DNA from 2 places in the Shewanella sp. GutDb-MelDb genome. Region 2 is predicted to be linked to the other one. Evidence: predicted binding sites of a transcription regulator. Region 2 holds the regulator's gene; the other holds the start of a gene.
The links. The regulator sigma-54, encoded in region 2, starts transcription at its own class of promoters, with help from an activator protein. The targets are predictions, from matches to a motif close to GTTGGCACGNNNNTNGNNT.

Region 1 (12,400 bases), on a different contig from region 2:
CAAAAGCCAATGGTAGACACTAAAAACAGATATAAATCTGTTGTTGGCAATTCAATATAATGAAGGATGGGATAACAAGTCACGCTGTTATCATAAATTTAATTACAATAAGAAGCAGGTAGAAATACATGACAGCATCGACTCAGGCCCAAGCCAGCCCTCAGAGCAGTATTCTGCCTATGTTCATTATAGGTGTGCTCTTTTTTATCTTCGGATTTGTGACATGGCTTAACGGCTCTTTGATCCCATTCCTTAAAATTATTTGTGAACTAAATGAGTTTCAAGCGTTATTTGTGACGTTTGCGTTCTATATTGCCTACACAGTGATGGCATTGCCGATGTCGTCGATACTTAAAAGAACGGGTTATAAAAATGCGATGGCTATTGGCCTCGCTATCATGGCAGTCGGTTCGTTGTTGTTTATTCCTGCTGCGCAGAGCGCGAACTTTATGCTGTTTTTAGGCGCATTGTTTGTATTAGGCACTGGCTTAACTATCTTGCAAACTGCTTCTAACCCTTATGTGGTGCTTATTGGTCCTAAAGAAAGTGCTGCGATGCGTATTAGTATCATGGGCTTGATTAACAAAGGGGCAGGGGTCATCGTGCCGCTGTTGTTTACGGCATTGGTTTTGTCTGGTTTTGAAAACTTTACCGCAGATCATTTAGCGGCGTTAACCGAAGTTGAACGTACCGCGCAAATTAACGAACTCTCATCAAGATTGATAACTCCCTATATTTATATGGCAGTGGCACTGACTTTTCTCATTGGCTTAGTTAAGTTTTCATCATTACCTGAATTAGAGTTTGAAGAAGCTGCAGAGCATCAAAGTAAAGGCAGTATTACCCACTTCCCACAAGTTATCTTAGGTGCTTTAGCTCTTTTTGCTTATGTGGGGGTCGAGGTGATCGCTGGCGATACGATTGGTTTGTATGGGGCTAGTTTGGGGGTGAATAACTTCGCATCGTTAACCTCTTATACAATGGTCTTTATGGTATTGGGTTACATTATTGGCGTAACTTGTATCCCCAGGTTCATTAGTCAGGAAAAAGCGTTATTAGGTTCGGCGATTGCCGGTATCTTATGCATTATTGGCGTAACAATGAGTTCTGCAGAAAGTACTGTGATTGCAGAGGTTTTATGGGGCTGGAGCGGGATCCCCGTTATTCCTAATACTGTTACTTTCGTAGCCATGATGGGACTGGCTCATGCGTTAGTTTGGCCGTCAATCTGGCCTTTAGCACTTGAAGGCTTAGGTAAGTTCACGGCGCAAGGTTCAGCGTTGTTGATTATGGGGATTTCAGGTGGAGCCATCCTACCTTTGATATTTGGTAAGGTTGCTCACTTTGCTGAGAATACACAGCTCGCTTATTGGGTATGCTTACCTTGCTACCTCTTTATTCTGTTCTACGCCCTAAAGGGTCATAAGATGCGTAGTTGGTAAGTATGTTTGTTAAAACCCACTAACCTTAAGGGAGCCATTGGCTCCCTTTTTTGTTTTTGTAACATAGGAAAGTGCCGTTATATCTAAACGACTTGGAAATACTTCTTTAAGAGGCGTTTCGCGAGTTTAACACTTGGCGTGTGGATGTAGGAATGCAGCTCCCTTTCCAAGGCTGCAATCATTACCCACCCAAGCTTTCTTCATGGATGGGGGGAATGTCAGTCGTGTAGGGCATGTTATTGATCTTGCTTAAAGCAGATTAAACTTCCACTTAATACTGAATGTCCAACTGTCTTGGATATATATATATCAGCAATGTTTAATGTTAGCGTTGAGAGGCGGTTGTGCTGTTGAAGTTGGGGCTAATTGAGGGGGGAGGTAGTAAAATCTAATTTGCAGTGTCTGTAGTCGTTATAAAGCGCATCAATAATGGTTACTGAACTGATAATCGCCAGATACAAAAAAGCCACTCTAATGAGTGGCTTTTTTGTTTTTATGGTGCCGGCACCAAGAGTCGAACTCGGGACCTACTGATTACAAGTCAGTTGCTCTACCAACTGAGCTATGCCGGCTTATCTTGCTAATAAGTTAAACAACTCATTATAAAATGTTGGTGCCCGAACCCGGAATCGAACCAGGGACACGAGGATTTTCAATCCTCTGCTCTACCGACTGAGCTATTCGGGCAACTAAGCTATATAAATATATGCGTTAGATTTGTTACTTCAAACTAAGCCTTGAAAGCCTGTCTCGTTTGGAGTGCGCGTATATTATAGCGATGCTTTAAATCACGCAAGTGCTTTTTTCGATAACTGCCTAACAAATAGCCGTACAGTCAAAAATATCACTATAAGCTATTATTTTGCTGATTAATTAGTCTAGAAAAACAATGCAGTGGTGCTCTTGAGCTTGTTTATAGGTGAGTTTGTAGTGGCATAGTTAATTTGGCCACCTAATTAGTTGACCACTACAGTTAGCCTTATTCTGCTTGTATATCACGACTAATTAAAAGAGTAGTGGAGGAGCGAGATATTCAATATCAGCTGCGGATGCTTACTATTGATGGTATTTGCTGGATCGGGGTCTAAAGTGTCAACTTATCTGAGGACGGGATAGGCTTAGAAAATGAAGGTTTAGAAAACAAAAAAGCCACTCTATTGAGTGGCTTTTTTGTTTGTATGGTGCCGGCACCAAGAGTCGAACTCGGGACCTACTGATTACAAGTCAGTTGCTCTACCAACTGAGCTATGCCGGCTTATCTTGCTAATAAGTTATCTCTTTACACAGAAAAACTCATTATAAAATGTTGGTGCCCGAACCCGGAATCGAACCAGGGACACGAGGATTTTCAATCCTCTGCTCTACCGACTGAGCTATTCGGGCAACTAAGCTATATAAATATATGCGTTAGATTTGTTACTTCAAACTAAGCTTTGAAAGCCTGTATCGTTTGGAGTGCGCGTATATTATAGCGCAGAGATTTATCCTGCAAGGGCTTTTTGTTATTAGCGTGACTGTTCGCTTAGTTTGTGTGCAGTTCTAAATAAAAGAACAATAGCTGCATTACTGACGGTGTGGCAGAAGGCACATTATTTCGCTAGTAACGTAAACCTCACTGCATAGTGAGGCTTATGTGTGCCGTTAAAAGCAATACCATTCGAAATAATAGAATGTAAAGGTCAATATTTGCTGATTTTATATCCTAAAATAGAATGTATGATGATTTCATCTTATGAATTCAGGGGGCGTAATGCTCTTAAATACAAAAAAGTCTTACGGCCTAGTCGCTATCCTTTTTCATTGGCTTTCTGCTTTAGCCGTTATAGGCCTATTTGCCGTTGGTTTTTGGATGGTTGATTTAACTTATTACAGTGAATGGTACAAAACGGCGCCATATCTACACAAAAGCGTTGGGCTAATATTGTTATTGCTGACGCTTAGCAGAATATTCTGGCGAATGTTCACTCCCAACCCAAAGAGTTTAGCCAGTCATAAAAGGTGGGAGAGAAGTGCAGGCCATATAGCGCACGGTGTTTTATACCTGCTCCTGCTTGTCATTATGGTTAGCGGTTTCTTAATTTCTACCGCTGACGATCGAGGTATATGGGTATTTAATTGGTTTGAAATACCCAGTCTTGGGGTATTTATGGAAGACCAAGCCGATATCGCCGGCGTGATCCACCAATACGCAGCATACAGTTTAATCGGTTTAGTGCTGATCCATGCACTTGGTGCATTGAAACATCACTTTATCGATAAAGATTCAACACTACTCAGAATAATCAAAATTAAAAATGACTAATCTTTATATGGAGAAAATAACAATGAAAAAGGGTTTATTGGCAACGGCATTGGCAACAACGTTGATGATGGCGAGTACGGCACAAGCAGCAGATTACGTCATCGACACCGAAGGTGCTCATGCCTCTATAGAGTTTAGGGTAAGCCATCTAGGTTATAGCTTCGTAGCAGGTCGTTTTAATACTTTTGAAGGGGACTTCTCATTTGATCAAAGCAAGATTGCAGATTCAAAGGTCAATGTCACCATTAATACAACCAGTATCGATTCAAACCACGCTGAACGTGATAAACATTTACGCAGTCCGGACTTTTTAAATACTGCAAAATTTCCTACTGCGACGTTTGAATCTACCTCGGTTGAGGATAAAGGTGATGGTAACTTTGTACTAAAGGGGAATTTCACCTTAAACGGTGTAACCAAACCATTAGCGATTGATGCAAAAGCAATAGGAGAGGGAAGTGACCCTTGGGGCGGATATCGTGCTGGATTTACCGGTAGCACTGAATTTGCGCTAAAAGATTACGACATTAAAATGGATTTAGGCCCAGCATCTTCTCACGTTAGCTTAAACCTCGTCGTTGAAGGTATGCGTCAGTAATCGTATTGTTACGTTGTAAGCCATAAAAAAAAGGCGCCTTTCGGCGCTTTTTTAATATGTGCTATTCGTCGTCTTTTTCAGGAACAAAGCCTTCGATCTCGACATCTTTTCCTTCAAACAGAAAGTTAACCATCTGCACTTCTAGGAATTTTCGGTCATCGACATTCATCATGTTGAGTTTCTTTTCATTGATAAGCATGGTTTGCTTTGATTGCCAAAGCGTCCAAGCTTCTTTACTCACATTGTCGAAAATACGCTTGCCTAAATCACCAGGGTAAAGCTGAAATCCTAAGCCTTCAGCTTCTTTTTTAAAATATACGCAATTTACTGTGCGAGCCATGATTACTCCTTATTTAATACAGAACCTAAACTCGCTAGAATCCGCTCAGTCGCTGAGGCTAAACCAACTTTAGGTGGATGAGGTAAGTTATACCAGACAGAGGAGTCTTGTTCCATGATCTGGTTATCGCTAATCTTGTTTATTGATACTAAAACGGGTTGAATATCGAGGTGGAAATGGCTAAAGGTGTGTCTAAAGCCAACCAAATCCTCGCGATGACTAATATCGTACGCTTGATTGCTCAAATGCTCGTCTAGTTCATCTTTAGTCGAAAATTGAGCAAAACACCAAAGTCCACCCCAAATCCCACTCGGTGGGCGTTTTTGCAAATGGACATTATTTTGCTGCTCTAATACCAGTAGCCATGCAGCTTTTACCGGAATGACTTTTTTAGGCTTCTTACCTGGATATTCCAGCTGGCGGCCCGAGAGTTGAGCTTGGCAGTCAATTGCAACGGGGCAAGCTGGGCAATTGGGTTTAGAGCGAGTGCATACTGTTGCGCCGATATCCATCATTGCTTGATTATACTTTTGAATCTCTACGTTTGGCGTTAATTGCTGCGTGAGCAGCCAAAGTTTATCTTCTACCGGTTTTTTGCCAGGCCACCCTTCGATTTTGCCATGCCTTGCAAGCACACGTTTTACGTTGCCATCAAGGATGGGGTGATTTAATCCAAGCGATAACGACAGAACGGCACCAGCTGTCGAGCGACCTATACCTGGCAATGCCAGTACGTCATCAAAATCGACAGGGAAAATACCTTGATGTTGCTCAACTATTTGTTGGGCGGCTTTATGAAGGTTACGTGCTCTGGCGTAATAACCTAAGCCAGTCCAGTGATGCAGCACTTCATCTTGGTCTGCTGACGCTAAAGTGTCGATGTTTGGGAAGCGCGCGATAAACTTTTCAAAGTAAGGAATAACCGTGGCAACTTGGGTTTGCTGCAACATAATCTCTGATATCCATACTTTATATGGGGTTTTACTTTGCTGCCAGGGGAGTTGCTTACGACCATGGACATCGTACCAACTAATAATTCGGTCTGAAAAGAGTGGGGTAGTTTTCATCGCCGCAGTGTAACTACCAGTGGCGATTTAAACAAGTTGCAGTTGTTCATTGATAAGGGGGCCGGTTTTGCTGTCAACGTGAGGGAGCCTGGTGAAATAGCGCTAGATTGACCCGTTAATCGAGTATTTTTTGTAAAAGTAGCTCTGTAACTCGCACAAACTGAAATAATGGGTATAATTTTGCGTCAATAAGGCTTGCGCTAAAGGTCTAACTTTGGATAATGCCTTTCTTTTAAAATTAATAGCTATCTTAAGCGAGGGCGAAAATGAGCGAAGTAACAACCGCTGAATTCAATGAAGAAGGTAAATACCTTCGCAAAGTAAGAAGCTTTGTATTAAGAGAAGGCCGCCTTACAAAAGGGCAAGCACAAGCGTTGGAGCAACAATGGCCAGCCATGGGCCTAGATTATACGCCTGAACCTATCGATTTAGTCGAGGTTTTTGGTCGTGAAGCTGACACCGTGCTTGAGATCGGTTTCGGTATGGGCGCTTCATTAGTTGAAATGGCTAAAGCGGCTCCAGAGTTAAACTTTATCGGTATTGAAGTACATAAGCCGGGTGTTGGCGCCTGTTTGTCTATCGCGGCAGAAGCTGGGGTGACTAACCTGCGCGTGTATCATCATGATGCGCTTGAAGTGTTAGAAAACAGCCTTGCTGATGCAAGTTTGGCAAGGTTGCAGTTATTCTTCCCTGATCCGTGGCACAAAACACGTCATCATAAGCGTAGAATAGTACAGGCACCTTTTGCTGAGCTTATCCGCAACAAACTTAAAGTGGGTGGCGTGTTCCATCTGGCGACAGATTGGGAAAACTACAGTGAGCACATGTTAGAAGTCATGAACAGTGCGCCTGGTTATAAAAACCAATCGGCGACAGGTGATGTTGTTGAGCGTCCTGAACATCGTCCGCTAACAAAGTTCGAAGCACGTGGTCATCGCTTAGGTCATGGCGTTTGGGACCTTATGTTTGAGCGTGTCTAAGCGTTATATAGTTCGTTAATTTAGTTTTTATTTATCACCATTGAGGAGTTCCACCATGGCAGCTAATCGCAGTCGTCGTTTACGTAAAAAGTTACGCGTTGATGAGTTTCAAGAGTTTGGATTCGATACAAACTGGACTTTCAATGAGTCTGTAACTGAAGAGCAGATTGATTCAATTGTTGATCAGTTCATCGAGACAATTATTGAACCTAGAGATCTTGGGTTCCATGGCGGCGGACATAAAGAGTGGGAAGGTATTATTGCTACTCAAGATATCGGTAAATGTACAGATGAAGACCGAGCTGCAGTTAAAACCTTCTTCGAAGGCCAACCTGTTGCAGATGTCGAAATCGGTGAGCTATACGATATTTGGTGGAGCTAATGCCTGAATTGGCATTACTTGAGGAGGTCGTGAAGAAAGTACGACCTCTTTTAGGTAAGGGTAAAGTTGCAGATTACATTCCTGCTCTTGCTGAGGTAAATGCTAATAAACTGGGTATAGCCGTGACCACCAGAGATGGTGTCACGATAGGGGCTGGAGATTATCTCGAGCCCTTTTCAATTCAAAGTATTTCAAAAGTATTTAGCTTAACACTGGCGTTAATGCATTACGAAGAGCCTGAAATTTGGTCACGTGTTGGTAAAGAGCCATCAGGACAATCTTTTAATTCTCTAGTGCAAGTTGAGTTAGAAAAAGGGCTACCGAGAAACCCATTTATTAATGCGGGTGCCTTGGTCATTGCTGACCTGTTGCAAGGTCGGTTAGGTGCGCCAAAGCAGCGAATGTTAGAAATTGTACGTGAGCTCAGTGACAATCCAAGAGTGGGTTACGACAAAGTCGTTGCTAATTCTGAATATCAACACAGTGCGCGTAATGCTGCTATCGCTTATTTGATGAAGTCGTTCGGTAACTTTAATAATGACGTTAATACCGTTCTTAAGAGTTATTTTCATTATTGCTCTTTGAGAATGAGTTGTGCTGATCTGTCTAAAGCAATGTTATACCTCGCTAACAGAGGTAAAAACCTCGCAGGAAAACAACTGATCACACCGGTACAAACTAGGCAGTTAAATGCTTTGTTAGCCACTTCGGGTTTATATGACGGCGCTGGTGAGTTTGCTTATCGCGTTGGTATGCCCGGAAAAAGTGGCGTCGGCGGAGGTATTATTGCCGTTATTCCAGGGGATATGTCTGTTTGTGTATGGTCACCGGAACTCGATGCTAATGGTAACTCTCTTGCTGGAACTGCCGCGCTAGAGACACTTTGCCAAACGCTTGGTCGTTCAATTTTTTAATTTCCTGCTTTAACTCATCTGCTAATGTAATAATTAGCCAATAGTTCGTAGTATTGGCTAATTATTCCTATCTTATTATCAATAAAGTCACACCATTAATTCCACTAATCCTTTTATAATAATGACTTATGTTCTTTGGCATGTTACGTGCATTATCTATTCTATATAACATGATATTAACAAAGCGATAAAGGACTAAAGCAATGAAAAGACTACTTACCTCTGTTGGTGTATCCGCTGTACTACTGTCAGCCTCTAGTGTGCAAATAGTTAATGCAAATGAAGATTCAGATAAGCACTTTAAAAATGAATGTGAAGTATCGTTAAATTACGACGTTACCGTTGAGCCGAAAAAATTGACCGTAAGTGAAGTCGGTAAAGAACAGTACAGAATTGAAATGAATAAGCTTTTTGTCAATGGTGAACAAGTACCGCTTAACAAACAGCAGCAAGCATTGGTAAACCAATACGCCGATGAGGTTTCTGCTCAAATTCCCGAGGTTATCGAGCTTGTTAATGATGCCGTAGCAATGGCTTCGACAGCGGTGAGTATGGCATTGACTCCTTTGTTAGGTGATGCAACTGGCGCTAAAATTGATGAAATGATGGATGGTTTGCAACAGCGCATTGAAAATGTGGCCTATCAGCATGGTGACACATTTTACCTTGGTGCAACCGAGTCTTCGCTTGAAAATGCATTTGGAGAAGAGTTTGAGCAAGAGATGGAGCAGCTAGCCCAAAACTCTATCGGCACTATGGTGATGACGCTAGGAAGCGAAATGATGTCGGGTGAAGGCGGTTCGTTTGAGCAGAAAATGGAGTCATTTTCAACCAAAATGGAATCAATCGGCGATGACATAGAGCTGCAAATGGAAGGGCAAGCACAAGATCTTGAAATTCGTGGTGAAAAGCTCTGTAAGAGATTTAAGTCTTTAGTGGTATTAGAGAAAGAGCTACACACTCAAATACCTGAATTAGCAAAGTACTCTTTGATAGCGACGGCAAACAAAGAAATGCGTGAGTAAACATTAATCGTTATTTTTAGATCCAAAACTCCTTGGTAAAAATAGTTCTTGTGTTGCTGAGCTAAATTGCAACAACCCCTGCATCCCACCTTTGTGCAGGGGTTTTCGTTTTTCCCCTATGCTAACGTCTTAACTGACCGTGCCTTAAATCGATAGCAGCAAGCGAAACTGACTCTGTATCCTCTTATCTAACGCTATCCTATTGTTCTGTATGCCAGTATGAATGCTCACTACATGCTAGTACAAAAGTACATATATGATGAGTTCTAAGTTTTTTTTGGTATACTTCTAAGAATAAAAACAAAAACCACTTTTTGGTTGAATAATCATCACTCTACGCTAGCGTACATATATTCTCTTAAGGTATTGCTCTATAAGGTATTGTTGGCCTTGGTGGCTTATCTTAGCGATGGAAGTACTATTACTCTCGTAAACACCTTAAGGCGATTTACATGTTAGAACTTTTAGAACCAATCGCAATTTTTACTCATGTAGCTCGAGCGGGCAGTTTTAGCGCTGCGGCACGAAAGTTAGGAATATCTAAGTCAAAAGTGAGTACTCAGGTCGCAGATCTTGAGCATAAGCTTGGCGTTCAACTTATTCAGCGTACTACTCGTAGTTTAAGTTTGACTGAAGCAGGTCATTTGCTCTATGTGCAAGGTGAAGAGCTGCTAAGAGATGCAGATCAGGCTGTTGCCAGCGTACATAACCTAAATGATGCTACTCGTGGTGTCTTGAAGGTGGGTATCTCACAGTCTTTTGGTACTATGCATATCATTCCTGCTTTACCAGAATTTATGGCAAGACACCCGGAGCTTGAACTGCAAGTCAGCCTCCTTGACCACAAGGTCGATGTAGTCAGTGAAGGCTTAGATCTATTACTGACGATGTCTGAGCAGTTACCTCTTGGCATGGTTGCAAGACCACTGATGAAATGTCAGTTCTTATTGGCAGCCTCTCCTTCTTATATTGAGCAACATGGTATGCCAAACCGACCTGAACAGCTGGTCGATCACAACTGTCTTGTTTATCAAGGTGAGTGGCATGAGCATAGTGTTTGGCAGTTTAAGCAAGGCGATGATTATTGTGAGATAGGCGTATCGGGCAACTTTAGAGTCGATAATGCACCTGCGCTAAAAACAGCAGCAGTGAGTGGCTTAGGTGTGGTTTATCTTGCCAGTTATTTATTGGAAGATGAAATTGCTCAGGGCACGTTAGTGCCATTACTTGATGAGTGGCAACTGACCAATCATCTGCCTTTACAAGCCGTATATCCAAGACGTAAACATTTAGCACCAAAGGTCAGCGCATTCATCGATTTCATTAAAGATCATATCGGTAGCCCACCTTATTGGGATGACCCATATAAAGAATTGTATGCAAAACGTAAGTAAATATAGAAAACATTGTTTTATATTTAGAACAATGTTTATCTCTGTTAGTTGTAAGTTAATATAAAGTATTTCAAATCAGATGGTTAAGTTGCACTGGCCGTTGTTTAGTCAGTGCCAATTTAGTGGCTACTAATGCTGGTTTTTATTGTTTAGGTTGCAGTTTGTTCTTAATTTAATACAATTGGAGCCAGTTGGTTCAAAATGATTTGAGTCCTATAGCAGAGTTGAGAATGACCCCTCTTTATTGTGCTATACAGATCAGCTTAACGCAGTTTTGATTCAATGCTGGCTGAAGTGTAAGAACTAAAACAATGCTAGCCTTCAAACCATCATCCTAGTTTTGGTTTACCCCGGCTTTTACCGGGGTATTTTTCTGTTAAGTGGTTCAATGCTATCTGTAGCCAGCAATTTTATCTGTTGACTCGCATAAGTGAAAGTTTGAAAGCCGTTAGATAATGCTTATCGTTCTAGATGACATAAAAAAGCCACTATCATAAGTGGCTTTTTTAATGCGTTCTTTTAAGTGAAATAGGTTACTGTGCATATCACAGTAACCGCTTTGTTTTAGCTACTCTGCTCTATCCAAAGGTCGATTTCACTTTCTAGTACATCAAGAGGCACTGGGCCATTTTGCAGTACTACAGTATGGAAATCTCTGATATCGAATTTATCACCTAGCGCTGTTTGTGCTTTGGTTCTTAGTTCAAGTAGCTTCAGCATACCGACTTTATAGGCGGTTGCTTGTGATGGCATCACAATATGCCTTTCGACCATTTTAACGGCGTCAGACTCGGCGTTGGGTGTGTTCGACACGTAGTAGTTTATTGACTCTTCACGTGACCACTTCTTAGCATGAATACCTGTATCAACCACGAGGCGACATGCACGCCATAGCTCCATCGCTAGTCGACCAAAATCAGAATATGGATCTGCATACATGCCCATCTCTTTAGGGAAGTACTCACTGTATAATCCCCATCCTTCAATGTAAGCAGTATAGCCGCCATATTTACGGAACTTAGGCACACCCTCAAGCTCTTGAGCGATAGCTATCTGCATATGATGACCAGGTGTTCCCTCATGATAAGCAAGAGCTTCCATCTGGTATTTTGGCATCGCCTTCATATCATAAAGGTTAGCGTAGTAGGTGCCCGGACGACTTCCGTCTGGTGAAGGGTTGTTATAGAAGGCTTTACCGGCAGATTTTTCTCTAAATGCTTCGACCTGCTTAACAATCATTGGTGCTTTTGGTTTTACCTTAAACACTTCATCAAGACGGCTACTCATGGTATCAATGAGTGAAATAGCTTCTTGTAAGTAGGCCTGACGGCCTTGATCGGTATCGGCATAATAGAATTGTTGGTCGTCACGCATGAAGGTAAAGAATGCTTGTAAGCTACCTTCAAAGTTAACTTTCTTCATAATGTCACGCATTTCATTCTGAATTCGAGCTACTTCAGAAAGTCCCAACTTATGAATGTCATTGGCACTCATATGCGTCGTCGTTGTGCGCTCTAAAGCATTGTTATAATACTCTTCACCCCGAGGTAATTTCCAAGCGCCATCGCGAGTATCTGCTTTGGTTTCAAGCTTAACCAGATAACTGATAAGTTTGTCGTATGCCGGTTTAACCTCATCGACTAATGCCTCTTTTGCTGCTGAGAGAAGCTGTTGTTGTTCAGCTGAACTAATCGACAGCGTATTGACTTTACGCTTAAAGTCAGCCCATAAAGCACTGTCTTCGCCTTCATCGAAAGGTGCACCTTTAACGATGTTTTTGCTATCGGAAATGACATATGGGAATACAAATTTAGGCGCGATAATACCTTTATCTGCACGTATTTCTAATGTGGTTTGCAGTTGAGCAAGACGCTTTGACACGCCATTTAAGCGGCTAATGTAGGCTTTAGCGTCTTTTATATCGCTGATCTGATGTTGGTTTATGAGGAAGGAAGC
Region 2 (12,400 bases):
CATAGTGATGCTTCTCTTGACGTAAGCTATTGCCATAAACGGCCATGCCAATGCCCGCTAAAGAGGCACTACCAAAACCAATTAATATACGGGTATATTGACTCGCTTCAGCAAAACCAGTGTTGTTGGCTGCCAGATCATGCAGGTCTGGAATAATCAGCCATAGATAGCTAATTAATATCGACAGAATGATCCCATGCCCAACCATAGCAACCCGCTTGGTGGTAATACTCAGTATTTGCCAAGCAAACACCATTAACGCGATATAGGATAAGAGTAGCTTAGCAAGGCTGAGCCACTGGATCAGTAGTTGATACTGCTGCCCAATATCATGCGAAAAAATAATGATATACAGTTCGGACCACTCATGGAAGGCGTGTGAAAACCCAAAAATGGCCAACGCCCACAAGGTAGGAGCAACTTTAAGCTGGCTATATCTAAAATTTCGGAATACGACAGCGCAACCTATAGAGAAAAAAACTAGGCCGTAGAATAGATAGATATTAAAAGTGACAAAAATAGGCATAGCGATAACATAACATTGTAAAGATAGCCATGTGTTGATCTTGTTCTGATTTAGCCTCTCGTTAATTTGCGCTAGTTCATAAAACAAAAAACCATTTAAGCGATAACGCCTAAATGGTTCTTATTTCGTAAAGCTAAGCTCAATCAGTTTATGATTTTACCCGTTCAACGTGTCCACCAAGCCCTTTGAACTTTTGTTCAATATGCTCGTAACCGCGATCTAAATGGTAGATACGGTCAACAATCGTTGTTCCTTCAGCAACAAGCCCTGCAATCACTAAACTGGCTGATGCCCGTAGATCGGTTGCCATCACTTGTGCACCATTTAGCTTTTCAATGCCGTGGATAATACAGGTATTACCCTCTAGCTCCATTGTTGCGCCCATACGGCTCAGCTCTGGAACATGCATAAAGCGGTTCTCAAAAATGGTTTCAGTGATGGTTGCGGTACCTTCTGCTAATGCATTAAGCACACAAAATTGTGCTTGCATGTCAGTTGGAAAGCCAGGGTAAGCCACCGTCTTAATATTGACTGCTTTAGGGCGCTGCCCTTGCATATCAAGTTCAATCCAGTCATCACCGGTAGTGATCTGTGCGCCTGCATCTTCAAGCTTAGCCAGTACCGCTTCAAGCGATTTAGGGTCCGCTTTAGTGCAACGAATTTTTCCGCGAGTCACCGCTGCGGCCACAAGAAAGCTACCGGTTTCGATGCGGTCCGGCATCACGCGATAATCACAACCTTGGAGCGACTCAACACCTTGAATGCGAATGGTATCGGTACCAGCGCCTTCGATCTTTGCCCCCATTGCCATCAAGCAATTGGCTAAATCTACAATTTCAGGCTCACGTGCTGCATTTTCGATAACAGTTTCGCCATCAGCTAATGCAGCAGCCATTAATAAGTTCTCGGTTGCGCCGACGCTGATCATATCCATAAAGATATGGGCGCCTTTAAGACGACCGTCAACACGAGCTTTGATATAGCCCTCTTTGACTTCAATCTTGGCACCCATTTGCTCTAAGCCTTGCAGATGCAAATTCACCGGGCGGGCACCAATAGCACAACCACCGGGCAGAGACACATCAGCCTTACCGTATCGAGCAAGTAAAGGGCCTAGAATCAATATCGATGCACGCATCGTTTTAACTAATTCATAAGGGGCGCAAAACTCATTAAGATTGGTGGTTGAGATACACACTTTATCATCGCCTGAGCGAGTGACTTCGGCACCCAAGCAGCGTAATAATTCACAACTGGTATTAACATCCCTAAGACTAGGAACATTAGATACATTAAAGTCTGTCTCAGCTAACACACCCGCCATTAGAATTGGCAGAGCCGCGTTTTTGGCGCCTGAAATGACAACTTCACCCGCAAGCGCATTGCTCGCTTCAATTTTTAATTTATCCACATTAACTCTCTAAATCAGCAATTACATATTAAAGACTTTTTCACGCTTCCATTGTGTTGGCGTGAATGCATTAATCGTAATAGCGTGTAACTCACCGCTAGTAATGTGAGCCATTAATGGACCATAAATTGTCTGTTGCTGCTTAACGCGCCCCATCCCGTCAAAACAATCACCGACGGCGACAATCTTGTAATGAGTCCCTTCTTGAGTCACTTTTACTTCTTCTAAGGATAATGCTTCTAACAGGATCGCTTCTATATCTTTACATTCCATGGAACTATTCACCTTACTGTGCTTCTTCATAAAAGAAGTCGTTTAAATCATATAATACGATAAATTTCTTAAGCTGCTCTGAAGCTGAAATCAACTTCAAGCTAGCACCTTTTGCGGCAAAAACACTGACTAATTCGAGTAAAAATGCCACTCCAGCACTGTCACAATATTCAATGTCCGATAACTGTAAAAAAGCAGTGTCGACATCCAATAAGCAACGTCTGTCATTCCATAGACTGATTACGGCATCTTGATCTAAGCGGCCGCTAATCGCACAAATAATACCTTGCTGTTGAAAGCTTGCCACTAGTTGGCCTGCTCACTCGGGTTTAAATCAATATGAGTCGCTGTACGCTCAATGAGCATCTCGATCACTGCTTCGATGCCTTTTTGACGAACCAAGTTAGTGACCTCTGATTGCTTTGAAGATAATAAGCTAACACCTTCGGCAACAAGATCAAATGCTTTCCAAGTATCATCTTTTAAACGCCGAGCTCTAAACTGTAACTTGATTTCAGGGCGCCCTTTCTCGATGATCCTAACATTAACGTTGACCATCTTCTCGCCGGAAAAATCTTTAGCAGGATTAAATTTAACCGTTTGATCTGTATATTCAGTAAACGCTTGTGCATACGTTGAGACTAAATAACCTCTAAAAGCCTCAACAAAGCGAGTACGTTCATCTTTTGTAGTGTCACGTAAGTACTGACCCAACACTTTATAAGAGGCGTATTTATAATCGATATACGGCATCAACTCTTCGGTAACAATAACCTTTAAATGCTCAGGATTATCAGCAATCAACTGCCTATCTAGGTTAAAGCGCGCAAATGTTTTTTTAGAAACAGCCTCAACCATTGTATAAGGGTTCGTTTTATCTATCTCAACATCGGTACTATTTTCGGTATCAGCCGCTTGCACGCTAAGACTCATAAACGCCACTGTAACCAGCATCAATCCGCGACAAAATTTATTCAACATATCCATTACTCCTACCACTAATCTTTTGAACCTGCACTATATAAGAACTGGCCAATCAGCTCTTCTAATACCAATGCCGAATGGGTATCGTCAATACTGTCACCATCGGCTAACATCTCAACATCGTCATCCATAAAACCTGGGGCCAGCCCTAAAAACTGCTCGCCTAATAAGCCGGATGTTAAGATCGATAACGTGCTCGTTTCTGGGAAATACTGATAGCGCTTATCCATCGAGAGCGTAACGATAGGGACCAATCTTTCTGGGTCCAAAGTGATGGCACTAACTCGGCCAACCACCACGCCACCTACCTTCACTGGAGAACGCACTTTCAAACCGCCAATATTGCTGAATTTGGCGTGGAGGGAATAACTACTGTCACCTGTTTTTACTTCTACATTGGCAACATTGAAAACTAATATTAAAAACGCTGCCAATCCTGACAATAAAAATAGGCCGACTAACACCTCACTCTTCCGTGTCAACATAACTCATTTACCACTCTATTCAATAAATCTAAACAATAATTAACATGCTTGCAATCTTACGCTAGCTGCCAAACATCATCGCTGTCAGCAAAAAATCTAACGCCAACACTGCCAAGCTAGACTGCACTACCGTTTGGGTTGTTGCTCGGCTGATCCCTTCTGGATTAGGTACCACATTATAACCGCGATAAAGTGCTATCCAAGTCACTACCACCGCAAACAATGCACTTTTTATAATACAGTTAACAATGTCCTCTCGCCATTCAACTGAAGACTGCAATATTGACCAAAAGGCGCCACTATCGATCCCTTTCCATTCAACGCCAACAACATGACCACCGTAAATACCTATGGCGGTAAACATTAATGCTAACAAAGGTAAACTTATCACTCCCGCCCAAAAGCGCGGTGCAATAATCTGCCGTAGCGGATCAATCGCCATCATTTCCAGGCTCGAGAGCTGCTCAGTGCTTTTCATTAGGCCAAGCTCAGCCGTTAATGCTGAGCCCGCGCGTCCGGCAAATAATAGTGCGGTAATTACAGGACCTAATTCACGCAATAAGCTCAAGGCGACCATGGGTCCTAGGCTCTCTTCAGTGCCAAAGCCAACAAGTATATTATAGCCTTGCAGCGCTAATACCATGCCAATAAAGAGCCCCGATACTAAAATAATCACCATTGATTGCACGCCAACCACATACAATTGCTTGATGAGCAACGGCGTACCTTTTCTAAACCTTGGGCGATGCGCTATCGCACCCCATAGCATCAGTCCCGCTTGACCAAGACCAACCACTAAATCAATAGCACCACGACCCAACTTAGCGATTTGATTAATCAAGCCCACTTAGCAGCTCCTTCTTATAGTCCGGTGCAGGGTAATGAAACGGCACCGGCCCGTCTGGTTCTCCGCCAATAAACTGTGTTAACTGCGGATTGTCAGCCAAGCGCAGTTCTTCGGGGGTGCCATGAGCGATAATTCTTTTATCTGCCAGCACATAGACATAATCAGCAATGCCTAGCACCTCTTGCACATCATGCGACACCACCACTGAAGTCAGGTTAAGTGCATCGGACAGTTCACGAATTAATTTAACCAAAACCCCCATTGAAATAGGGTCTTGTCCTGCAAACGGTTCGTCATAAAGAATGATTTCCGGTTCCAAGGCGATGGCACGAGCCAAGGCAGCTCTGCGCTGCATTCCTCCTGAAAGCTCGGTTGGCATTAACGGGGCGGCGCCGCGCAGTCCAACCGCTTCGAGTTTCATTAACACGATGCGGCGAATAATCGCTTCAGGTAAACCAGAGTGCTCCCTAAGCGCAAACGCAACATTATCGAACACATTCATGTCCGTAAATAGTGCGCCACTTTGGAACAGCATACTCATGCGCTTACGCAATACAAATAATTGGCTGCGGCTGCATTGATGCACATCGATGCCATCAAAAAGTACTTTGCCTTTGCTTGGCGTGAGCTGACCACCGATTAATTTCAGTAAGGTGGTTTTCCCTATGCCACTAGGTCCCATTATTGCAGTAACCTTGCCTTTAGGGATCGATAGACTGATGTCTTCATAAATGACATGTGAGCCGCGGCTAAAGGCCATATTCTGGATTTCGACCAATGAGTTATGGTTTTGAGTCATGCATGAGCCCTGCATTCAAATTAAGAAACATCCATTTTTCCGTACTGGAAAGGGAGAAATTGTACGTAATTGAACAATCAGGTACAACCAAATCAACACTATCTCGTCTCAATACTTTCATTTTTGTTAAATTACAGCGAAAATACGCGGCTATATCCTCAAATACCTAGAATCGATGTTATTTAATATATTTTTGTTAGTGGCTGGCTTAAGTGCTTTAGTCTGGAGCGCAGATAAGTTTGTATACGGTGCGGCAGCTTTTGCACGCAACTTAGGCCTTCCACCAATGTTAATAGGCTTAACCATTGTGGCTATGGGCAGCTCTGCACCAGAAATGTTTGTTGCCGCCACCGCGTCAATGGAAGGCATGACAGATACAGCCATTGGTAACGTGCTCGGTTCCAATATAGCTAACATCACACTCATTCTAGGTATTACAGCGTTACTCGGGGCTATTTCCGTCAGTTCACAAACGCTGAAACGTGAAATCCCTTTAATGTTAGCCGCCACCGTCATTGTGGGTTACTTTTTATATGACGGCTTTTTAACCCGAATTGAAGGCGTGTCTCTTTTAGTGCTCTTTTTCGCATTAATGGGCTACCTAATTTGGCATGGTCTGACGAATAATAATCGCGATGCGTTAGCCATTGATGCCGATAATGAGGTTCCCTCAAATGTCCCCACCAAGAAAGCGATTTTTTGGCTTGTCATCGGCATGGTGTTGTTACCTCTTTCAGCCGATTGGATGGTTCAAGGTGCTGTAGGCATTGCTAAGGCTTATCACCTTTCTGACTTAGTCATCGGACTGACGATTATTGCCGTGGGTACCAGTCTTCCTGAGCTTGCAGCCTGTATTGCTGGCGTGTTGAAAAAAGAGGATGATTTAGCCATCGGTAATATTGTGGGTTCAAACTTATTTAATATTTTAGCGGTACTTGCCATACCCGGCATTATCGCGCCAGGTGCCGTCGATGCCGCGGCAAGCACGAGAGATTTCTACATGGTACTTGCAACGAGCAGTGCGCTTGCAATACTGATATTATTGAGCGGACGCGCTAGGCAACTAAAGCCTTGGCATGGCGTTGTTCTACTCATTACATTTGTCGCGTATCAAGCGTTACTTTTCCTATCTTAAATATGAATGCGACCTATAAAGCAGTAAATTAGAGAGAGACCAAGAAATGGTAGATGAACAGCAGCTACGCCAGTGGGGCACCAAGGTCATTGATATCGAGAAAAAAGCACTCGATAACCTTTACCAATATGTAGACTCAAATGAGTTTGCCCAAGCATGCCAATTAATATTGCAGTGCACCGGCAAAGTTATCGTTATGGGAATGGGCAAATCAGGCCATATAGGTAATAAGATCTCAGCCACATTAGCCAGCACTGGAACGCCTGCATTTTTTGTCCATCCAGGTGAAGCGAGTCACGGTGATTTAGGCGTATTAAGCGAAAACGATATCGTCCTTGCTATCTCTAACTCAGGTGAATCGAGTGAGATTCTGACATTAATGCCAGTAATCAAGCGCATGGGGCTGCCGATGATTTCGTTAACAGGCAAGCCGGAATCCAACATGGCAAAGCTAGCCCATCTGCACCTTTGTATTGAAGTGCCCGAAGAAGCCTGCCCGCTGGGATTAGCGCCAACATCGAGCACGACGGCCACTTTGGTGATGGGCGATGCATTAGCGGTTGCTTTACTGCAAGCTCGCGGGTTTACTAAAGATGACTTTGCACTGTCTCATCCCGGTGGAACTTTAGGGCGTAAGCTACTCTTAAAAGTCAGTGACGTAATGCATAAAGACAATGAGCTGCCGCTGGTAAAGCATGATATCTGTATTACCGATGCGCTTTACGAAATATCTAAAAAAGGCTTAGGCATGACTGCCATTGTCGATGAGAAAAGCACTTTAGTCGGTATATTCACCGACGGCGACTTACGCCGAGTGATTGATGCAGAAGTTAACTTACGTACCACCCCCATTGCTGAAGTTATGTCTAAAGGCTGTGTCACCATTACTGATAATGTACTTGCAGCAGAAGCATTAAAAGTGATGGAAGAGAAAAACATTAATGGTTTGATAGTCATCAATTCACAGCAACAACCTGTCGGCGCACTTAACATGCTCGACATGGTGAAAGCAGGAGTTATTTAACATGTCTAAACAGGGATTCTATGGCCCGATTAGCGATGATGTTTGGCAAGCCGCCAGCAAAATCAAACTGCTTATTTGCGATGTAGATGGCGTATTTTCCGATGGCCTAGTCTATATGAGCAACTCCGGCGAAGAGCTTAAAACATTCCACACTCGAGATGGTTACGGTGTTCGCTCTGTTCTTTCTAGCGGCATTAACGTGGCGATTATTACTGGTCGAAAATCAAAAATTGTCGAAGATAGAATGACAGCACTCGGCGTCACTCATATTTATCAAGGCGTTGATAACAAGTTAAGCCCCTACAATGAGTTATTAGCACTTTACAATGTCAATCCAAATGAAGTTGCCTATATAGGTGATGATATGGTCGACTTGCCGGTGATGAAAGAGGTCGGTTTATCGGTTTGCGTCGCTGATGGCCACCCTTACGTGAAGCAACATGCTTTAATGACAACTCATATTAATGGTGGTCATGGCGCCCTTAGAGAGCTCACAGACTTGTTATTACTTAGCCAAGGTAAGTTTGAGTCGGCTCACGGGATGAGCATATGAATCGCGTCACCCTAGCGATTATCGCTTTATTTGGCACCGCACTGATCCTTTATTGGCAAGTGCAGTCTAAAAAAAGCGACCAAACGTTAGACATTGATATAAGCGAACGCCCTAACTACATCATCAATGATATGCGCAGCACTGAATACAATGAAGCGGGTCTCATTAATAGCAAAGTCACCGCCAAGCACATGGAACACTTTGAAGAAGCCAGTATGACTTACTTCACTGACCCGGTTTATTTGATCTATCCCGATGATGGTCAAGCCCAATGGCGTTTAACCGCGGCTAAAGGAACCCATAACAATTTAACCGGTAAGGTCTCATTGGAAAACAATGTTATTATCGATTCTATTAGTCCAGAAGAGCCGATCCAAACATTGTCTACCTCCTATTTAGAGCTTGATCTAGAGACGATGGTTATGACCTCTGATGAAATCATTTACGTCACTGGTAATGAGTTTGTGATTCAGGGAACAGGCCTTTATGCTGATCTTAACGCCCAAAGTGTAAAGTTGATCAGTCAAGTCGAAGGGATCTACGATGTTAAGTAAGCGATTCAAAAAACAAATATACTCACTCATGCTAGCAACCCAATAGCGGAGTAGAAGGAAGTTATGAAATACAATCAATCAATACTTGCAGGTCTGTTGTGTCTGCTTAGCATTAGTAGCTACGCGCAAGTCGATGACTTAAAGCAAGAAGTTAAAATTGCTGCTGCCAGCCAAGAAGCTGATATAAAAAATAATCAGGTGATCTTTTTTGGTCCTGTAGAAGTGACTCAGGGTTCAATTAAAATGAAGGCTGATGAATTACGGGTGTTCTCCAAAGAAGCGAGCTCAGGAAAAATACTCGTGGCTACGGGTAATCCTGCGACATATACCCAAATGATGGAAGATGGCCGCCCGGCGATGGCAAGTGCGAAAGAGATCCGTTATGAGTTGGCAACAAGAACCTTAACCTTGTTAGGTAATGCAACCTTGGAGCAAGAGGGCAGCCAAGTCACGGGTAACCGCATCAAGTACAATATCGGACTACAAAAATTAGTCGCAGAAAGTACAGGTAAAGGTAATGATCGCGTGATCACTATCATTCAGCCTGAAGCTTATCAAGAAGAGACGCCTGAAACCCCAGCCGCACCCATTAAAAAGCAGGAACAGCAATGACCCAAAAAACGCTGACCGTACGCAATTTAGCGAAAAGTTATAAGAGCCGAGCCGTTGTTCAAGATGTGAGTTTAACGGTCAAAACAGGGCAAATTGTTGGGTTATTGGGTCCTAATGGTGCAGGTAAAACCACAACATTTTATATGGTTGTTGGTTTAGTTCAGAGCGACAAGGGTCAGATCTTAATCGATGACGATGATTTAACCTTAGACCCAATGCATCTCCGAGCACGTAAAGGCATTGGCTACTTGCCACAAGAGGCAAGCATCTTTAGAAAGCTCTCAGTGCGTGACAATATCATGGCAGTATTACAGACTCGCAAAGATATCAATAACGAGCAGCGTGAAGAGCAACTTGAACACCTACTCGAAGAGTTTCACATCACCCATATCCGCGATAGCCAAGGCATGGCGTTATCAGGTGGTGAACGCCGCAGAGTTGAAATCGCTCGAGCACTGGCAGCCAACCCAAAGTTTATTCTACTCGATGAACCTTTTGCCGGCGTTGATCCAATATCGGTTATCGATATTAAAAAGATTATTGAACAGTTAAAAAGCCGTGGCTTAGGGGTGTTGATCACAGACCACAATGTGCGTGAAACATTGGACGTTTGTGAACATGCCTATATCGTAAGTCACGGAAATTTGATTGCAGAAGGCACACCTGCCGAGATATTAGATAATCAGCAGGTTCGAGCAGTGTACTTAGGTGAACAATTCAGGCTATAGTTAACCCACAGTATGCGGGTTTAATTGTATAGCATTAGCTAAGTATATGAATACAATCAAAGTGTTGACTCTTTAAGCTCTCTTCGTCAAATCACCGAGCTTCAACGTTTAATTACAGTGTAGGGAATAGCGGTAAGATGAAAGCGTCACTCCAGCTCAAAATGGGTCAGCAGCTAACTATGACTCCACAATTACAGCAGGCTATTCGCCTTTTGCAATTGTCCTCTTTAGAGCTGCAGCAAGAGATCCAGCAAGCATTAGACTCTAATCCACTGCTTGAATTAGATGAAGAGCAATCCGATGGCGAGCCTATCAGCAACGAAGATAGAACCACCAGTGACTCTGACAGCTATTCAGAGTCGGATAGCGACAATGAATACAGCAGTAACACAGATGTTGATCCACAGCAGGATAGCGCTGCGGTAGACACCTCTGATGCATTAACGCAAGATTCAATGCCAGATGAACTCCCAATGGATACTACTTGGGATGAAGTCTATACCGTGTCTTCGAATTCAAGCTCCGGCGGAATGCGCGATGATGATATGCCATTCCAAGGCGAAACCACTGAAGGTTTATACGAACATCTTGAATGGCAGAAAAATCTAACGCCTTTTTCTGATAATGACCTAGCGATTGCCACCGCCATTATTGATGCGGTTGATGAGCGAGGTTACCTTACTCAGAATTGTGAAGATATTCTTGAAGCAATGGGCGATCCAGAGATCGAGATAGACGAAGTGGAAGCCGTACTCAAACGCGTGCAGCATTTCGACCCTATCGGCGTCGCAGCCAGAGATCTCAGTGAATGTCTGCTTATCCAATTAGCTCAATATGCAGAAACAACACCCCATATAGACAATGCTCGCCTGCTCATTAAAGATTACTTAGATTTGATTGCTGGACGTGATTTTAGGCAATTGATGCGTAAGACTAAGCTCAAAGAGGATGACCTGCGTGATGCTATCACGCTTATTCAAACCTTGAACCCAAGACCGGGCCTAGCAGTCACGCGAAGTAAAGACGAATATGTGATCCCCGACGTTTCAGTGACAAAAAAGAAAGGCCGTTGGGTGGTTGAACTCAACCCCGACTACATGCCAAAAATCAACGTCAATCAACACTATGCTTCGATGGCTCGTAGCCAAAAAAATCAAGCAGATGGCCAATTTATTCGTAGTCACTTACAAGAAGCTAAATGGTTTATTAAAAGCATTGAGAGTCGTAATGAGACCCTCCTAAAAGTCTCCAACTGTATTGTGAAGTTCCAACAGGGATTTTTCGAATATGGTGATGAAGCCATGAAACCTATGGTACTCAACGACATTGCTGAAGCCGTAGAGATGCATGAATCCACTATCTCAAGGGTGACCACACAAAAGTATATGCATACCCCTAGAGGTATTTTCGAGTTAAAGTATTTCTTCTCTAGTCATGTCGGAACCGACGACGGTGGAGAGTGCTCATCAACAGCAATTAGAGCGTTTATTAAGAAGTTAGTCGCAGCTGAAAACCAACAGAAACCATTAAGCGATAGCAAAATGGCGCAACTGTTGGCAGAACAGGGGATTAAAGTTGCTCGACGTACCATCGCGAAATACCGCGAAGCAATGATGATCCCGCCCTCAAACCAACGCAAGAGTTTATAACTAAAATTAGACACTTGGAGGAATCTTTCTATGCAAATTAACCTTACTGGGCATCACATTGAAATCACTGCGTCACTGCGCAGTTATGTTGAAGAAAAATTTACAAAGCTTGAACGTCATTTCGATCAGATCAATAATGTGCACGTCATATTGAATGTTGAAAAAATGCAACAGATTGCCGAAGCACGAATTCACCTGAAAAAAGGTGAAGTTTTTGCCACTTCGGAACATGCGGACATGTACGCCGCAATCGACTCCCTGATCGACAAATTAGATCGTCAGGTTATTAAACACAAAGAGAAGCTGACCAAACACTAACGATGGAACTATGTACCATCCTGCAGCCGGAATGCACTACCTGTGCCACTCCGGGCAGTAAGAAAAAAGTACTGGAACTCATCAGCGATATTGCCGCTGCCCAGTACCCTACCCTTTCTTCACAAGAGATTTTCGAAAGCCTGTTGGCTCGCGAAAAAATGGGTAGCACAGGTATAGGCAACGGTATAGCAATCCCTCACGGGAGATTGGCTAATATTGACCATCCATTGGGCATATTAATCAAATGTGAAACACCGATATCTTTTGACTCGATAGATAAGCAACCGGTTGATATATTATTTGCCCTGTTAGTGCCCGCAGATCAATGTGAGCAACATCTCGCGACGCTGTCTTCAATGGCAGAAAAGCTTAACGACAAAGCGATCGTGAAGCAGTTGAGAAAAAGTAAGAGTGAATCTGAGTTATACGACTTAATCACTCAATAGTGAGAGGTTTCTGATCTGTCGAGCTTAGTTTTTACGCATTTTTTGATGTTCAAGAA

Region 1: the regulator sigma-54 is predicted to act here: its motif matches at 8,160-8,178, upstream of CXF82_RS11460 (YggN family protein).

The regions. Positions count from the first base shown of each region.
Region 1 is NZ_PJBM01000224.1:7,743-20,142, forward strand. Features, by position in the region: gene CXF82_RS11400 (sugar MFS transporter) at 129-1,442, shown strand; tRNA gene CXF82_RS11405 (tRNA-Thr) at 1,939-2,014, opposite strand; tRNA gene CXF82_RS11410 (tRNA-Phe) at 2,054-2,129, opposite strand; tRNA gene CXF82_RS11415 (tRNA-Thr) at 2,622-2,697, opposite strand; tRNA gene CXF82_RS11420 (tRNA-Phe) at 2,750-2,825, opposite strand; gene CXF82_RS11425 (cytochrome b) at 3,193-3,744, shown strand; gene CXF82_RS11430 (YceI family protein) at 3,767-4,342, shown strand; gene CXF82_RS11435 (oxidative damage protection protein) at 4,404-4,682, opposite strand; gene mutY (A/G-specific adenine glycosylase) at 4,685-5,749, opposite strand; gene trmB (tRNA (guanosine(46)-N7)-methyltransferase TrmB) at 6,016-6,729, shown strand; gene CXF82_RS11450 (50S ribosome-binding protein YggL) at 6,785-7,111, shown strand; gene glsB (glutaminase B) at 7,111-8,025, shown strand; gene CXF82_RS11460 (YggN family protein) at 8,229-9,050, shown strand; gene CXF82_RS11465 (LysR family transcriptional regulator) at 9,503-10,444, shown strand; gene CXF82_RS11470 (DUF885 domain-containing protein) at 11,009-12,400, opposite strand, start outside.
Region 2 is NZ_PJBM01000241.1:1,437-13,836, forward strand. Features, by position in the region: gene CXF82_RS15425 (sensor histidine kinase) at 1-526, opposite strand, end outside; gene murA (UDP-N-acetylglucosamine 1-carboxyvinyltransferase) at 675-1,937, opposite strand; gene CXF82_RS15435 (BolA family protein) at 1,959-2,210, opposite strand; gene CXF82_RS15440 (STAS domain-containing protein) at 2,224-2,517, opposite strand; gene CXF82_RS15445 (MlaC/ttg2D family ABC transporter substrate-binding protein) at 2,517-3,191, opposite strand; gene mlaD (outer membrane lipid asymmetry maintenance protein MlaD) at 3,209-3,679, opposite strand; gene mlaE (lipid asymmetry maintenance ABC transporter permease subunit MlaE) at 3,741-4,526, opposite strand; gene CXF82_RS15460 (ATP-binding cassette domain-containing protein) at 4,513-5,325, opposite strand; gene CXF82_RS15465 (calcium/sodium antiporter) at 5,501-6,460, shown strand; gene CXF82_RS15470 (KpsF/GutQ family sugar-phosphate isomerase) at 6,507-7,484, shown strand; gene kdsC (3-deoxy-manno-octulosonate-8-phosphatase KdsC) at 7,486-8,037, shown strand; gene lptC (LPS export ABC transporter periplasmic protein LptC) at 8,034-8,591, shown strand; gene lptA (lipopolysaccharide transport periplasmic protein LptA) at 8,655-9,203, shown strand; gene lptB (LPS export ABC transporter ATP-binding protein) at 9,200-9,931, shown strand; gene CXF82_RS15495 (RNA polymerase factor sigma-54) at 10,069-11,580, shown strand; gene hpf (ribosome hibernation promoting factor) at 11,611-11,898, shown strand; gene ptsN (PTS IIA-like nitrogen regulatory protein PtsN) at 11,901-12,344, shown strand.